Regions from separate parts of the Pseudomonas sp. GW822-FHT06D10 genome, predicted to be linked through region 3. Evidence: riboswitches for the same ligand, from Rfam matches in the RefSeq annotation. Region 3 holds a riboswitch; each other region holds the start of a gene.
What was found. A riboswitch is a leader RNA that binds a small molecule or an ion and turns the genes downstream of it on or off. The one in region 3 is predicted to bind cobalamin.
Positions count from the first base shown of each region.

Region 1: it holds a riboswitch for cobalamin, as region 3 does, so the genes downstream of both, AC1RL5_RS16210 (TonB-dependent receptor plug domain-containing protein) here and cobW (cobalamin biosynthesis protein CobW) in region 3, are expected to answer to the same signal.
Region 2: it holds a riboswitch for cobalamin, as region 3 does, so the genes downstream of both, cobO (cob(I)yrinic acid a,c-diamide adenosyltransferase) here and cobW (cobalamin biosynthesis protein CobW) in region 3, are expected to answer to the same signal.

Region 1 is NZ_JBXALN010000004.1:507,267-512,441, forward strand. It holds gene AC1RL5_RS16195 (APC family permease) at 1-110, shown strand, start outside; gene AC1RL5_RS16200 (arginine N-succinyltransferase) at 283-1,299, shown strand; gene AC1RL5_RS16205 (arginine N-succinyltransferase) at 1,349-2,422, shown strand; cobalamin riboswitch at 2,639-2,842, shown strand; gene AC1RL5_RS16210 (TonB-dependent receptor plug domain-containing protein) at 2,995-4,920, shown strand; gene AC1RL5_RS16215 ((2Fe-2S) ferredoxin domain-containing protein) at 4,932-5,175, shown strand, end outside.
Region 2 is NZ_JBXALN010000006.1:412,759-417,933, reverse strand. It holds gene cbiB (adenosylcobinamide-phosphate synthase CbiB) at 1-500, opposite strand, end outside; gene bluB (5,6-dimethylbenzimidazole synthase) at 497-1,147, opposite strand; gene AC1RL5_RS22595 (cobyrinic acid a,c-diamide synthase CobB) at 1,140-2,480, opposite strand; gene cobO (cob(I)yrinic acid a,c-diamide adenosyltransferase) at 2,491-3,102, opposite strand; cobalamin riboswitch at 3,184-3,416, opposite strand; gene AC1RL5_RS22585 (hypothetical protein) at 3,588-4,169, shown strand; gene AC1RL5_RS22580 (PQQ-dependent sugar dehydrogenase) at 4,240-5,175, shown strand, end outside.
Region 3 is NZ_JBXALN010000001.1:198,753-203,927, forward strand. It holds gene cobM (precorrin-4 C(11)-methyltransferase) at 1-88, opposite strand, end outside; gene AC1RL5_RS00960 (cobalamin biosynthesis protein) at 171-584, opposite strand; gene AC1RL5_RS00965 (CbtA family protein) at 581-1,282, opposite strand; gene AC1RL5_RS00970 (CbtB domain-containing protein) at 1,294-1,482, opposite strand; cobalamin riboswitch at 1,579-1,804, opposite strand; cobalamin riboswitch at 1,946-2,157, shown strand; gene cobW (cobalamin biosynthesis protein CobW) at 2,256-3,326, shown strand; gene cobN (cobaltochelatase subunit CobN) at 3,330-5,175, shown strand, end outside.

The DNA.
Region 1 (5,175 bases), on a different contig from region 3:
TGGATGCGCAGAAACTCGGCGCCATCTGGATCCTTGCCGGGCTGGTCTACCTGTTCCTGCTGAACAAGCTGGGCAGCGGTGCCGCCCTGCCCGACCCGCTCAAGCACTAGTTGCACCCGCGCGGCGCCCCAGGGCGTCGCGCCAACCCCGGCGCTGCCAGCAAGAGCGGCCCGGGGACTGGCCGCCGGATGCCGCGGCCATGGAACTGCGTGGTAACCGACAGTGATGTCTGGCCAGTGCCTGCCCCCCGGGGCAAGCGGCCCTTGATACAGGAGTACACCCATGCTGGCCTTGCGTCCGGTGGCGTTATCCGATCTGCCCCAACTGCGGCGCCTGGCCCGCGAACGTCTGCTGGGCGTGACCTCCCTGGTGGATGACGAAACCTGCCTGCGGGACAAGATCCTCGATTCCCTGGCCTCCTTCGCCAAGAGCGAGGCCAGCCAGGGCCCGGAGAACTATTTCCTGGTGCTCGAGGACCTCGACAGTGGCCAGTTGCGCGGCTGCTCGGACATCCTCGCCACTGCCGGTTTTGCCAGCCCGTTCTACAGCCTGCGCAACCGCCCGTTCATCAGCAGTTCCCGGGAGCTGAACATCCAGCACGGGGTGCCCACCCTGTCGCTATGCCACGACCTCAGCGAACAGACCCTGCTGCGCAGCTTCCATGTCGACCCGCCGCTGGGCGGTACGCCACTGGCCCAGCTCACCTCCCGCGGGCGGTTGCTGTTCATCGCCGCCCACCCCCGGCGCTTCGCCGACAGCTGCATCAGCGAGATCGTCGGCTACAGCGACGCCAACGGCGAGTCGCCGTTCTGGCAAGCCGTGGGCCAGCACTTCTTCGACCTGCCCTATGTCGAGGCCGAGCGCCTGTGCGCCCTGCAGGGCCGCGGCTTTCTCGCCGAACTGATGCCCCAGTACCCGCTGTACATCCCGATGCTGGCGCAGGCGGCCCAGGACTGCATCGGCCAGGTTCACCCGGATGCCCGGGAGGCCTGCCAGATCCTGATCGACGAAGGCTTCGCGCCGACCCAGTACGTCGACCTGTTCGATGCCGGGCCGACCCTGCAGGGGCGCAGCCACCAACTGCGCTCGATCGCCCAGAGCCGGGTCGCCACCAGCTACCCCAGCCCCCAGAGCGGCCAGGGCCAGCAGTGGCTGCTGAGCAACGAGCGGCTGCAGGGCTTTCGCGCCATAGTCGCGGCGCTGGACACCGCCCCGAGCGCTGAAATCGGCCTCGACCCGGCCATGTTCCAGGCCCTGCAACTGGTGCCGGGCGAGCCGGTACGGAGCGTTGCCTTATGAACCGGCCCCTGTTGCCCCCCTGCCCGGCGTCATTGCCAGGAGCCCGCCAATGATCGTCCGTCCGATCCGCGTCACCGATCTGCCGGCGGTCTTGAGCCTGCTCGAAGGCAGCTGTCGCGAACTGAACAACCTGTCCACCGACCCCGAGCGCCTGGCCCATCGGGTGCGCTGGGCGCAGCGAGCCTTCGCCAACCAGGTGGAGCGGGCCGATGCCGACTACCTGTTCGTCATGGAAGATGACGAGCAGCAGGTGATCGGGGTCTGCGGCCTGAGCGGCGCCATCGGCCTGCGCGAGCCCTGCTACAACTACCGGGTCGGCACCACCCACGGCAGCGCCCCGGTGCTGGGCATCGAAAAGCACATCCCGACCCTGTTCCTGTGCAACGAGATGACCGGGCAGTCGCTGCTGTGCTCGCTGTTCCTGCGCCGCGATCACCGCCAGGGCTACACCGGCCGCCTGCTGTCCACCGCGCGCCTGCTGTTTGTCGCCGAATTCCCCCGGCTGTTCGGCGACAAGCTGGTGGCCGAACTGCGCGGCCAGCTCGACAGCCAGGGCCGCTCGCCGTTCTGGGACAGCCTGGGGCGGCACTTCTTCAAGATGGGTTTCCAGCAGGCCAATCGCCTGTCCAGCCACGGCAGTAAATCCTTCATCGCCGAACTGATGCCGCGCCAGCCGCTGTATACCTGCCTGCTCAGCCCCCAGGCACAGGCCGCCATCGGCCAGGCCCACGTCAGCACCGAACAGGCGGTGAGCATCCTGCGCGACGAAGGCTTCAGCCATCAGGGCTGCATCGACATCTTCGATGGCGGGCCGCTGATCGAGGCCGAGGTGGCGAAGATCCGCAGCGTGCGCGAAAGCCAGACCCTGCCCCTGCTGGTGGGCACTCCGGACGCACAGGCGCCGGTGTGGCTGATCCACAACCGGCGCCTGGAAAGCTGCCGCATCACCGCCACCCCCGGGCGCCTGGTTTCGGGTTGCCTGCTGGTGGACCGGCTGACCGCCAAGCGCCTGCAACTGCAGCCAGGCGACTCGGTACGGGCGGTGCCGCTGCTGGCCTGCGAGTCACGCACGGCCCTGCACGCACAGCGGCACCTGGCCCCGCAAAGCGCCCTGCTCCTGTAGCCGCTGCCGCAGGCTCGGGCCGCGTTCGGAAGCACGGCCCGCAGGGGCGCGAAATCTCAAGACCGCTGAGGCGCTCGACATGAGACTGCCAAGCAAGGCCCTGCGGGCCTTTGTGCAGCCTCGCGGGCTCGGCAGCGGCTACAGAGGCGTCAGGGCGATGAATCCGGTAACACCTGGCGGCAGGCGCAACGTTGACGAACGCCGGGGCGGATGTTCATATGCCGCCCAGTTTCAGGTGCCTCCTGCCGCCGTGCAGGAGGTGAAACGGGAAACCGGTGCGCCCCTTTTCGGGCAAGTCCGGTGCTGCCCCCGCAACGGTAAGCGAGTGCTGCATTCAACAGGCCACTGTACCCAAGGTATGGGAAGGCGAATGCCGCCAGACTCGCAAGCCCGGAGACCGGCCTGTGACGTCTGTTTGGCAATCCTGCGGTGGGCGGGCATGGGCCGGTATGGTCGCGTGCCCGTGGCCGATACCCTCTCCTGCGTGCTTCCCGAAGACACTTTCGAGAAGACCAACAATGACAACACCTGACACTTTCCTTGCACGCGACTGGCGTGCACCTCGCCGCACCATGAGCGGCGCCCTGCTCGGCTGCCTGTTCAGCCCCCTGCTGCTGGCGGACGACAGCCCCCTGACGCTGGACCGGCAATTTGTTTCCGCCCCCTCGGTGGAGTCCACCACGGTGGCCGAAATGGCCCGGTACGGCAGCAAGGTGGAGATCATCGACCGCCAGCAGATCGAACGCGCCGGCCCCAGCAGCGACATCACCCGGGTCCTGCAGATGTACGTGCCGGGGCTGTATGTGGCGCCCAAGAATGGCCCCTTCGACTACGGCACCTACTCCCTGCTGGGCGGGCGCAACGACGACACCCTGATCCTGCTGGACGGCGTGCGCCTGAACAACCGCCTGTACGGCGGCCTGTACCTGGATACCCTGCCGGCCAACGCCATCGAGCGCATCGAGGTGCTCAAGGGTGGCCAGAGCCTGCTGTTCGGTACACAGGCGGTGTCCGGGGTGATCAACATCGTCACCCGCAGCCCGCAGACCCGCGACGTCTCCGGCGAGGTCAACCTGGGCCTGGACAGTTTCATGGGCAGGAGCGGCGATGCCCGCGCCGAGCAGATCCTCAGCAACGGCCTGGGCGAGCTGGGGCTGTTGGCCTATGTCAGCCACAACGTCTCCGATGGCTACCAGCCATTTCGCAACAGCGCCTACAACGCCAACACCCGGGACAAGAAACGCGGCTATGAAGTGACCACCTTCGGCGCCAAGGCGATCCAGGGCCTTGGCGACGCTTCGCGGCTGGAACTGTTCTACCAGTACAGCGACGCCAACCTGGATTTCGCCCGCCCGGTGAACAACCGCAAAACCACCAACGACCGCATCCAGCAGATCGCCACCGCGACCTTCGAGCAGCGCCTGGGCGAAGGCTTCAGCTACTTCGTCAAGGGCCATGTCAACGACTGGGACACCCGCTACACCAGGATCGACAGCCTCGACGACGCCAGCCTCAAGGTGCGCAACCACAACGACTACTGGGGCTTCACCGACTGGGGCCTGCAGGCCGAGGGCAAGGCCGAGCTGGACGGCGGCCACGTGCTGGTATTGGGCACCGACAACCAGTGGTTCAAGGGCCAGGACGACGTGCTCAAGATCGACAACAAGCAGGCCCAGGCCAATGCCCTGTACACCCAGCTACGCCCGGTGTTCGACGCCCTGCCCGACTGGCACCCGAGCCTGGGCGTGCGCCACGAGAAAATCAGCGGCGGCGAGAGCGCCACCGTGGGCATGCTCACCTCGCTCTACGACCTGACGCCCCACTGGCAACTGCGCGGCCAGTACGGCAGCGCCTTCAAGCTGCCCAACGCCGAGCAGCTGTACGCCAACGAGGACTACGAAAAAGGCAACCCCGACCTCAAGCCGGAAAAGAGCCTCAATGCCGAGCTCGGCCTGGACTACAAGGGCAGCCTGCTGGCCGGCGAATTCAACGCCAGCGTCAGCGCCTTCCACCGCAAGATCGACGACCTGATCACCCTCGACGCCAACGATGTCTGGAGCAACGGCCAGGGCCGGATCAAGGTGCGCGGCATCGAACTCGACGGGCGCTGGCAGTTCAGCCCGCAATGGACCCTGCAGGCGGACATGACCCGCAACCTGGTGGAGTCGCGCAACGGCGTGACCCTGAGCAACATCCCCGGTTTCTTCGCCCGTTCGCGGCTGGGCTTCGAAGCCCCGGACCGGATGTGGGGCGTGGGTGGCGCGGTCCGCTACATCGGCCAGATCGACAGCCCGAAGAACGTCGACTACGGCCACTATTCGGTGGTCGACGCCGATGCCTATCGCTACCTGGATACGGCCCAGCAGCACCGCCTGAGCCTGCTGGTGGAGAACCTGTTCGACCGCGACTACAGCACCAGCATGACCAGCACCTCGCCCTCGGTGGACAACCTGGGGCGACCCTTCACCACCGAAGTGCGCTACACCTACCGCTTCTGAGGCCGACCGACATGCATGAGAACTATCAACGGGTGCTGTTCGTCGGCCCCGGCCTGCACGGCGGCGCCCTCGGCGAAGCCTTTCGCAAGGAGCTCCAGGCCCTGCGCGGCGACGGCGCCGACACCCGGGTGATCGACACCCTGGACGGCTTCGACAGCCTCTGGGCGGCGCTGGGCGAAGCCCTGCCCGAGGACGGCGCGAAGCTGCTGGTGGTGGACCTGGAACCCAGCTCCGACAGTGCCTACCTGGACTGGC
Region 2 (5,175 bases), on a different contig from region 3:
CGGTAGAGCACCACCCCGGGCGCGCCGGCCACGGCAAACCAGAACAGCGCGGCGAACACCGCGTCGCTGCCGTTTTCCAGCACCGATTCGGTGGCCGCGCGGGCCACTTCGGTGGCGTCCAGTTCACTGGTCTGGCGACTCACCAGAAACCCCACCCGGCGGCGCGCTTCTTCCAGATCGTCACTGCGCAACGCCTGGGCCACCGGCTCCACATGCTCGCCGAGGCTGCGCAGGCCCAAGGCGCAGTACAACGCCAGGATTTCCACCAGCCAGCCGACGTAGGGCAACCAGGACAGCGCTGTGGCCACCAGGGTCAGGGGCACCACCGCCAGCACCCAGGCGGTGACGCCATGGCTGCGCCAGCCACGGCCGGCGGAGTTGAAACGTTGCTCGATACGATCGGCCACACGGCCGAACGCCACCAGCGGATGCCAGCGCCTGGGTTCGCCCAGCAGCGCATCCAGCGCGACCCCGGCGACACTCAGCAAGGCCACACTCATTGACTCACTCCCCAGTAATTCTCATACAACAACTCACTCAGCGGCCGCGGTTGCGCCCAGCCTTCCAGGGCCAGCATCGGCGCCGGGTAGAATTCGGTGACCGGGCCCAGGCACAGCACGGCCACGGGCTTGGCACCTGCCGGCAGCCCCAGCAGATCGGCCAGGGCCTGAGGATCGAACAAAGACACCCACCCCATTCCCAAGCCTTCGCTGCGGGCCGCCAGCCACAGGTTCTGGATGGCGCAGGACAGGGACGCCAGGTCCATCTCCGGCAGGGTCCGACGGCCGAAGATGTGTCGTTCGCGGTCATCCATCAAGGCGGCCACCAGCACCTCGGCACAATCGTTGATGCCTTCGACCTTGAGCTTCATGAACTCGTCGGAACGCTCACCCAGGGCTTGGGCGGTGCGCACCCGCTCCACCTCCACCAACTGCTGGATGTGCTTGCGCAACAGGCGGTCGCTGATGCGAATAAAACGCCAGGGCTGCATCAACCCGACACTGGGCGCCTGATGCGCTGCTTCCAGCAAGCGCCGCAACACTGCCGGCTCGACACTGCCACCCGCGAAATGACGCATGTCGCGGCGCTCGGCGATGGCCCGGTAGACCCCCTCGCGCTGCGCCTCAGAGAACCCCTGCTCACTCACCCGCCACGCCCTCGGCTAAAACCGGCTCAACAGGCGCGCCCGGCGCAAACAACGCCGCCACCGCCGCCGGATTGGACGGGAAATAGAAGTGCACATAAGAGGCCGTCATCCGTCCCTGGCGATACACCGCTTCCGCGCCGCGCCCGCCGTTGGGGCTGAGCCCACGGGCGATGGGCAGCAGCTCGGTGCTGGTCAGGGAATGGTGATAGGTGTGGCCGCGCAGACTGCCTTCGGGCAAATCCACCGCCTGCAAGGCCAGTGCCGCCAGGCGCTTCTGCATTACCGCATCTCCGGGCAGCAGGCCCAGGAGCTCGGCACGCTGGCCTTCGACATCGGTCAGGGAGTCCAGCAGGTAGAGCATGCCGCCGCACTCGGCGAGCAGCGGCTTGCCGGCCGCGTGATGGGCACGAATGGCCTGCAGCATGCTGCTGTTGCGGGCCAGGGCCTGATGGTGCAATTCGGGATAGCCGCCGGGCAGGTACAGGCTGTCCGCGTCGGGCAGCTGGGTATCGTGGATCGGCGAGAAGAAGCTCAACTGCGCCCCCATGGCTCGCAACAGATCGAGGCTGGCGCCATAGGTGAAGGCAAACGCCTCGTCCCGCGCCACGGCAATCCGCACGCCCTTGAGCAGCGGCGCGCAAGCCACCGGCGTGGGTGCGGCAAAACTCACCGCTGGCGGCAGTTCCACCTGGCAACTGCTGGCCAGGGCCTCGGCGGCGGCATCCAGGCGCAGGTCCAGATCATTCAACTCGCTGGCCTGCACCAGCCCCAGATGGCGGCTGGGCAGCTCGATATCGGTTTCCCGGGACAAGGCGCCATACCAGCGCAAGCCTTCCGTCAGGCTGCCTTCCAGCAACTGCGCATGGCGCAGGGTACCAACCCGGTTGGCCAGCACCCCGGCAAACGGCAGGTCCGGCTGGTAGCGCGCCAGGCCCAAAGCCAGGGCGCCGAAGGTCTGGGCCATGGCGGTGCCATCGATCACCCCCAGCACCGGCACGCCGAAATGCCGCGCCAGATCGGCGCTGGAAGGGGTGCCATCGAACAGGCCCATGACCCCTTCGATCAGAATCAGGTCGGCCTCTCCCGCCGCCTCCCAGAGCAGACGGCGGCTTTCCTGCTCGCCCACCATCCACATGTCCAACTGGTACACCGCGGCACCACTGGCGCGCTCAAGAATCATCGGGTCGAGAAAATCCGGGCCGCACTTGAAGACCCGGACCTTGCGCCCCTGGTTGCGGTGCAAGCGGGCCAGGGCCGCGGTCACCGTGGTCTTGCCCTGGCCGGAAGCCGGTGCGGCGATCAACACTGCCGGGCAATGACGAACATCAGTCATGAATTCACGCTCACAGCTCGACACCTTTCTGCGCCTTGATCCCGGCCTGGAAGGCGTGCTTGACCATGCCCATCTCGGTCACGGTATCGGCCAGCTCGATCATCTCCGGCTTGGCGCCGCGACCGGTCACTACCACATGCTGCATGGGCGGACGGGCCTGCAGGTCACTGAGCACCTGATCCAGGTCCAGGTAGCCGTGCTTGAGGGCAATGTTCAGCTCGTCGAGCACCACCAGGCCAATATCCGGGTTGCTCAGCAACTCCCTGGAAACCGCCCAGGCGGCTTCAGCCGCAGCGATATCGCGCTGGCGATCCTGGGTTTCCCAAGTAAAGCCTTCGCCCATCACGTGAAAGCGCACCTGCTCGGGGAAACGCCGGAAGAACAGTTCTTCGCCGGTGCTGTTACGCCCCTTGATGAACTGCACCACGCCACACTGCATGCCGTGGCCCATGGACCGCGCCAGCATGCCGAAGGCCGAGCTGCTCTTGCCCTTGCCGTTGCCGGTCAATACCAGCAGCAGGCCGCATTCGTTGGGCGAGTTGGCAATGCGTTCATCGATCACGGCTTTTTTGCGCAACATGCGCGCCAGATGGCGCTCGTCACGATCGGGGGATTCACTCATGGGGCAGCTCTCCGTTGGGGCTGGGGAACGGGGGGCAGGGAAAAGGAACAGACGGCGCTAGCCTGGCATCGCCCACCGTGATGCCGTTGGATGGATCAGGCCGGTCTCCGGGCTCATGAGCGGCATGGCTGCCGGACTGCGCGCCTTCCCGTGTCATTGACACAGTGGCGTCAGGCGCAGTCTTGACTCATCTACCGTTGCGGGGGCAGCGCCGGAATCGTCGTCGGCTCCATCACTGGAACAGACCCTGACCGGCTTCCCTGTTTCACTCTGTCGGCCACGGGCCACAGAGCACCTGAAACAAGTCGCGAAGGTTAGAGGGTTGGGGGTGGAGCGTCAATTAAAGCCGGCCGTCGCCCCCAGCACAAAACTGCACTGCATCAATAAACTGACGCCAATCTTGTGCCACACTCAGAGCAATGATATCAAATAGCCACTTTTCAGCGCCCCAGGCGCCAACCACACAACAATAAGGGGTGAGTTCGATGCAAGGCATGATCATCAGCAATCCGAAGCTGGAATTCCTGCGCCCGATGCTGGAACGCTGGTTCGATTGCATCGATCGCTACAACGCGGTTCGCGGCGATAACGAAACGCCCTACTGGTTCGACGAGCAGGCCAATCTCGGGCTGCTCAGCGCGTCGGCCTGGATGGCCGAGATGGTCAGCCTGGAACACAGCCCCAGCAGGAAACAGCAGGAAGAAGGTGCGCGCAACGCCCGCACCGACCTGTACCTGGCCACCAAGGAAGAGCGCGCCTACATCCACGCCACCCAGCGCTGGCCAAGGGTCAACAGCCTGAACCTGACCCAGGCACTGCTGGACGTTGCCCAGGATGCAAAAAAGATCAGCTACGCCAGCGACCTGAGACTGGGTTGCCTGTTCGTTGCCCCACAAAAATCCCAGCACAGCGCTACGCCGGAAGAGCTCCAGGACATGCTCGACGAACTGCAGAAAGAGCACTGCTGCGCCGTGGCCTGGTACTTCCCCTACGCGTATCGCAAGCTGCACAACGAGGCCGGCCACTACCACCCGGGCGTCGCCGTGCTCTTCAAGGAGGCCCGCTGATCAGGCGGAACCATCGACTGGCTATGCTTCTCTATGACTACGACGTCCGTGCACTCATAGGGAAATTCGCATGCTCAAGCTTCAGCACAGCCTACTGATCGCCATCGCCGCCGGCCTCGCCGCCTGCGGCGAAACTTCCAGCCTGCAGGTGTCCGACGGCACCGGCCCCAACCCCAAGCTGCCGGAACCCAACCCGACGCTGATCCCCACGGTCAACATCGCCCCCGCCATCGGCTGGCCGCAAGGCGCAAAACCCCAGGCCGCGGCCGGCACCCAGGTCAAGGCTTTCGCCGAGAACCTCGACCATCCACGCTGGCTCTACGTCCTGCCCAATGGCGATGTGCTGGTGGCGGAAACCAACGCCCCGCCCAAACCGGATGACAGCCAGGGCATTCGCGGCTGGATCGCCGGCAAGGTCATGGGCCGTGCCGGGGCGGCCGTGCCCAGCGCCAACCGCATCACCCTGCTAAGGGACCAGGATCACGATGGCGTGGCGGAGACCCGCACAGTGTTTCTGGAGAACCTCAATTCGCCCTTTGGCATGACTCTGGTGGGCAATGACCTGTATGTGGCCGATACCGACAAGCTACTGCGCTTTCCCTACCAGAGCGGCGACACCCAGATCAGCGCAGCCGCCACCAAGGTGGTCGACCTGCCCGGCGGCACCCTCAACCATCACTGGACCAAGAACGTCATCGCCAGCAAGGACGGCAGCAAGCTCTACGTCACCGTGGGCTCCAACAGCAACGTCGGCGAAAACGGCCTGGACAAGGAGCAAGGCCGGGCGGCGATCTGGGAGGTGGACCGTGAAAGCGGCCAGCACCGCCTGTTCGCCACCGGCCTGCGCAACCCCAATGGCCTGGCCTGGGAGCCGGCCAGCGGCGCACTCTGGACCGCAGTCAACGAGCGGGACGAAATCGGCAGCGACCTGGTGCCGGACTACATCACCTCGGTCAAGGATGGCGCGTTCTATGGCTGGCCCTTCAGCTACTACGGGCAACATGTG
Region 3 (5,175 bases):
TCACCGGGCAACGATGGATCAGGCGCTGGCCCTTGACGGTGATCAGTTCCGGGTCGCCGGGGCCGGCGCCGATGAAATAGACAGTCATGGCTGTGTCCTGTGAAAAAAGGTCGGGAGCCGTGCTTCAGATGAAGATTGCTCATGATCGAAGGTGGGGATTATCGGGGATTCTACCGGGCGGCGACCAATGCCAGGGTGGCCTGGGCGTATTTTTGCCGGGGAACAAGCAGTGTGGCCGGGCCGGGTGACAGCTGTTCGGCCAGGGCCAGGGCAGCACTTTCGGCCACGCCGTAGCAGCCGGTACGTTCGAAGGCGATCTGTGAACGGTGGCTCAGGCGCAGGGCAAAGGGGGCGAGCTGGCCGCTGCTGAAACAGGTCAGCGGCAGTTGCAGTTGCTCCGCCAGTTGCAGCAGGCCGGGTTCGTTGCGCTTGAGGTCGATGCTGGCCAGGGCCAGGACCTGCCGGGCCTGCCACTGGTGCGCCGCCAGGACCTGGTCGAGCAAGGCGCGCAGCGTGGTCACCGGGCAGCCTTTCTGGCAGCCCAGGCCGACCACCAGGGTCGGCGCTGCGCTCACTTCGATCATGCCGAGTACTGGCCCGCGCTCTTGCGCCGGAACAACCAGGCGCTGATCAGCCCGAGGGCCAGCCAGAAGGCCGCATTGGTCAGTTGCGAGGCGATCTTGAATTGCGCTTCCAGTTCTTCCGGGGCCAGCATCGAATGCACTTCCGGCTGCGGCGCGCCGATCACGTGGGGTACGGCGATGATGGCCGCGCCCAGGACCTTCAGCAGCCAGTTGCGGGCGAACACGATCAGGGCAATGCCCACAGCGGTGGAGGCGGCGGTGCCGACCCACCAGATCTGCCGCTGTGCCAGGTCGGCTGCGGCGGTGCCCGGCAGTTCCGGCGGCAGGCCCAGGGTCGGCGCCAGGCAGAAGGTGGCATAGCCGGCCAGGCCCCAGAGCAGGCCCTGGGACGTGCGGTTCGGCGCGCGCAGGGTGTAGAGGCCGGCCAGCATCAGGGCGAAGCCCACGGCCACCACCAGGTTGCCTCCGGTGGTGGACAGCACGCGCTGCCAACCGTCTTCCGGCTCCCAGGCTTCGGCATCGTGGCTGTGGGCGGCCATGGCGCCTTCGGCGTGCTCATGGACTTCGGCCGCGGGGGCCTTTTCATAGGTTTCCGCCTGCAGGATCAGCGGGGCGACCCAGAAGCTTTGCAGCAGGGTCAGCAGCAGGGCGGCCAAGAGGCCGGTGAAACCTGCGGTTTGCGCGATACGCTTGATCATGTCGGCAGGTCTCAATGGCAAGGGAAGGCGGCGCTGTGGCGGGTGTCGTGGGCCGCGTTGTGCACCGCCTCGATGTGGGAGAAGCCGGCGAAGTACACCAGGCACGCGCCGAGGATCGAGGCGCCGATGGCGGCCACCAGGCGCTGGCTCAGGGTGGAGGTCGTGCTGGCGGAGTGGCTGGTGCTGCTGATGATCGACATGGCGCTTCCCTCTGGAGTGTCAGCGGGGTAGAGGCGCAGGAAAACCCCGCGTGATGGCCACGCAGGGTTTGCAACAGCGCCCGCCCACCGCGGGTTGTTATGTAAGTGTTGCGGGCCGGTCTCCGGGCTTGCGAGGGGCAGGGCTGTGTCATGCCGTACCGGCAAGTGTCGCCTTCCCATGCCTTGGCACAGTGGATCTGACACTTCGCTCGCTTACCGTTGCGGGGGCAGCACCGGACTGGCCACGGCTTTTTAGTTAAGCACGTGATTCACCGGTTTCCCGTTTCACCCTGTAAAGGGCACCCGTAACAAGGTGTGTAGGAGATCATGGGCGGGGCAGGGGCGTCAATTGCCGTGACCGCTGCGCAGGTGTGCGCCGCGCTGGTGCAAGGTTCAATGGCTCTTTCGCCGGCAAGCCGGCTGCTACGGGCGCATTGTCGATTGACCGTCCCCCTGGCTCTGCGTAGCCTTGCGCTTTCGAGGTTCTTCGGCCACGGGTCGAAGCTAAGAAGGGAACGCGGTCGATGCCGCGGCTGCCCCCGCAACTGTGAAGGGTTCGATTGCTGCAAGGCCACTGCATGGGCGTCGACGACGCCGGTGGGAAGGCGCAGCAATCGCCGGTCCGACGACTGGCAAGCCCTCAGCCAGGAGACCTGCCTCGATCCAAGATTCTCACTACAACCGGGCGGGGTGATCCGGTGGCGAAATCTCCGCGCGCCCGGCGTTGTGGTTCTCGTCCCGTTTGCCCGCCTCCTTTTGCCAAAGGGCATCCGATGAAAACACTGGCCAAACTTCCCGTCACCATCGTCACCGGCTTCCTCGGCTCGGGCAAAACCACCCTGTTGCGGCACATGCTGGACAATGCCCAGGGCCGGCGCATTGCGGTGATCGTCAACGAATTCGGCGAGCTGGGCATCGACGGCGAAATCCTCAAGCAATGCGCCATCGGCTGCACCGAGGAAGAGGCCAGCGGCCGAGTCTACGAGCTGGCCAACGGTTGCCTGTGCTGCACCGTGCAGGAGGAGTTCTTCCCGGTGATGCGCGAACTGGTGGCGCGCCGTGGCGACCTGGACCACATCCTCATCGAGACCTCCGGCCTGGCGCTGCCCAAGCCTCTGGTCCAGGCCTTCCAGTGGCCGGAAATCCGCAGTGCCTGCACCGTCGATGCGGTGATCACCGTGGTCGACAGCCCGGCCGTGGCCGCCGGCACCTTCGCCGCCTTCCCCGATCAAGTGGACGCCCAGCGCAAGCTCGACCCCAACCTGGACCACGAATCGCCGCTGCATGAGCTGTTCGCCGACCAGCTGTCCAGCGCCGACCTGGTGATCCTCAACAAGACCGACCTGATCAGCCCCGAAGACCTGGCCAAGGTGCGCCTGGAAGTGGCCGAGGAGCTGCCGTCGGCGGTCAAGGTCATCGAAGCCAGCAGCGGTCGCCTGCCCCTGGATGTGCTGCTGGGCCTGGGTGCCGGTTCCGAGGAACACATCGACGGCCGCCACAGCCACCACGACCATCACCATGACGGCGATGACGATCACGACGACCACGATCACGACGCCTTCGATTCCATCTCCATCGAGCTGCCCCAGGCCGACGAAAGCCTGCTGCTGGACGCCCTGACCCAACTGGTGGTCAAGCACGGCATCCTGCGGGTCAAGGGTTTTGCCGCGATCCCCAACAAGCCGATGCGTTTGCTGATCCAGGGCGTGGGCACGCGCTTCGACAAGCACTTCGACCGCAAGTGGGGCGCCGACGAGGCCCGTACCACGCGTCTGGTGCTGATCGGCCAGGAACTGGACGCCGCCCAGCTCGAAGCGCAACTGCGCGCCGCCCTCAGCGTCTAAGCCATGCACCTGCTCAGGACCCAGCCCGGCGGTTTCGTGTCGGATGACAACATTGCCGACCTGGGACAAACCCCCGCCGAGCTGGTGATCCTGTGCAGCGGCGATTCCAGCCTGGCGCTGCTGGCGGACGCCGCCGAGCAATTGCCCGAGGACTACCCCAGCTTTCGCCTGGCCAATCCGATGCAGGTGCAGAACCACGCCTCGGTGGATCTGTATGTGGACCAGGTGCTGCGCCACGCCAAGGTCATCCTGATTTCCCTGCACGGTGGCATCGCCTACTGGCGCTACGGCGTCGAGCAGTTGGTGGAGCTGTCCAGGCGCGGGGTGCAGTTGATCCTGGTGCCGGGGGACGACCGCCCGGACCCGGAACTCAGCGACTTGAGCACGGTGGCTGCCGGCGAACGCGACCGCCTGTGGCAGTTTTTGCGCCAGGGCGGGCGCGACAACGCGCTGAATTTCTACCGCTGCCTGGCCAGCGGCCTGTTGGGGCGCGACTACCCCTGGAGCGAACCGCAGGCCCTGCCACGCACGGCGATCTACCACCCGCACAAAAGCCAGGCTGCCCTCAGTGACTGGCAGGCCGACTGGCAGCCGGGGCAAGCCGTGGCGGCGCTGCTGTTCTACCGCTCCCACCTGCAGGCGGCCAACACCGGATTTATCGACCTGTTCTGCCAGCGCTTGCTGGCGGCGGGCCTCAACCCCTTGCCGATAGCGGTGGCCAGCCTCAAGGAGCCCGGCTGCCTGAGCCAGGTGGAAGACTGGCTGGATGAAACCGCGGCCGGGGTGATCCTCAATACCACCGGCTTTGCCCAGTCCAGCCCCGAAGCCCCGCACCTGCGGCCGTTCCGCCGCAATATCCCGGTGATCCAGGCGATCTGCGCCCAGGACAACGAACCGGGCTGGCGTGACAGTGAGCAAGGCCTGGGGCCGCGGGACCTGGCCATGCACATCGCCTTGCCGGAATTGGACGGGCGCATCATCAGCCGGCCCATCAGCTTCAAGGACCTGGCCTGGCGCAGCGAGCGCAGCCAGTCGGACGTGGTCTGCTATCGCGGCCAGCCCGAACGCATGGATTTCGTCGCCGAACTGGCCCGGCGCTGGGTCGAACTGGGGCGCCTGGACAACGGCCACAAGCGCGTGGCCCTGGTACTGGCCAACTACCCGACCCGGGACGGGCGCATCGGCAACGGCGTGGGCCTGGACACCCCGGCAGCGGCGCTGAACATCCTCAAGGCACTGCACGCCGAAGGCTATCCGCTGCCGGCCGAACTGCCCGCCAGCGGCACCGAGTTGATCCAGCAGTTGCTGGGCGGGGTCAGCAACGACCTGGACAGCCTGGACCAGCGCCCCTGCCAGCAAAGCCTGGCCATGGCCGACTACCTGACGCTGTTCCAGGCCCTGCCCGAAGCCAACCGCCAAGCGGTGCTGGCGCGCTGGGGCACACCGCAGCAAGACCCGATGTGCCGCGACGGGCGGATGATGATCGCCGGCCTGCGCTTTGGCCTGACCTTCGTCGGTATCCAGCCGGCCCGGGGTTACCAGGTGGACCCCAGCGCGGTCTACCACGACCCGGACCTGGTGCCGCCCCATGGCTACCTGGCGTTCTACTTCTGGCTGCGCCAGGCCTACGGCGCCCACGCGCTGATCCATGTCGGCAAGCACGGTAACCTGGAATGGCTACCGGGCAAGGGCGTGGGGCTTTCCGAGCAATGCTGGCCGGATGCGCTGCTGGGGCCGTTGCCGAACATCTACCCCTTTATCGTCAACGACCCGGGGGAGGGCGCCCAGGCCAAGCGCCGCACCCAGGCGGTGATCATCGATCACCTGATGCCGCCCCTGACCCGCGCCG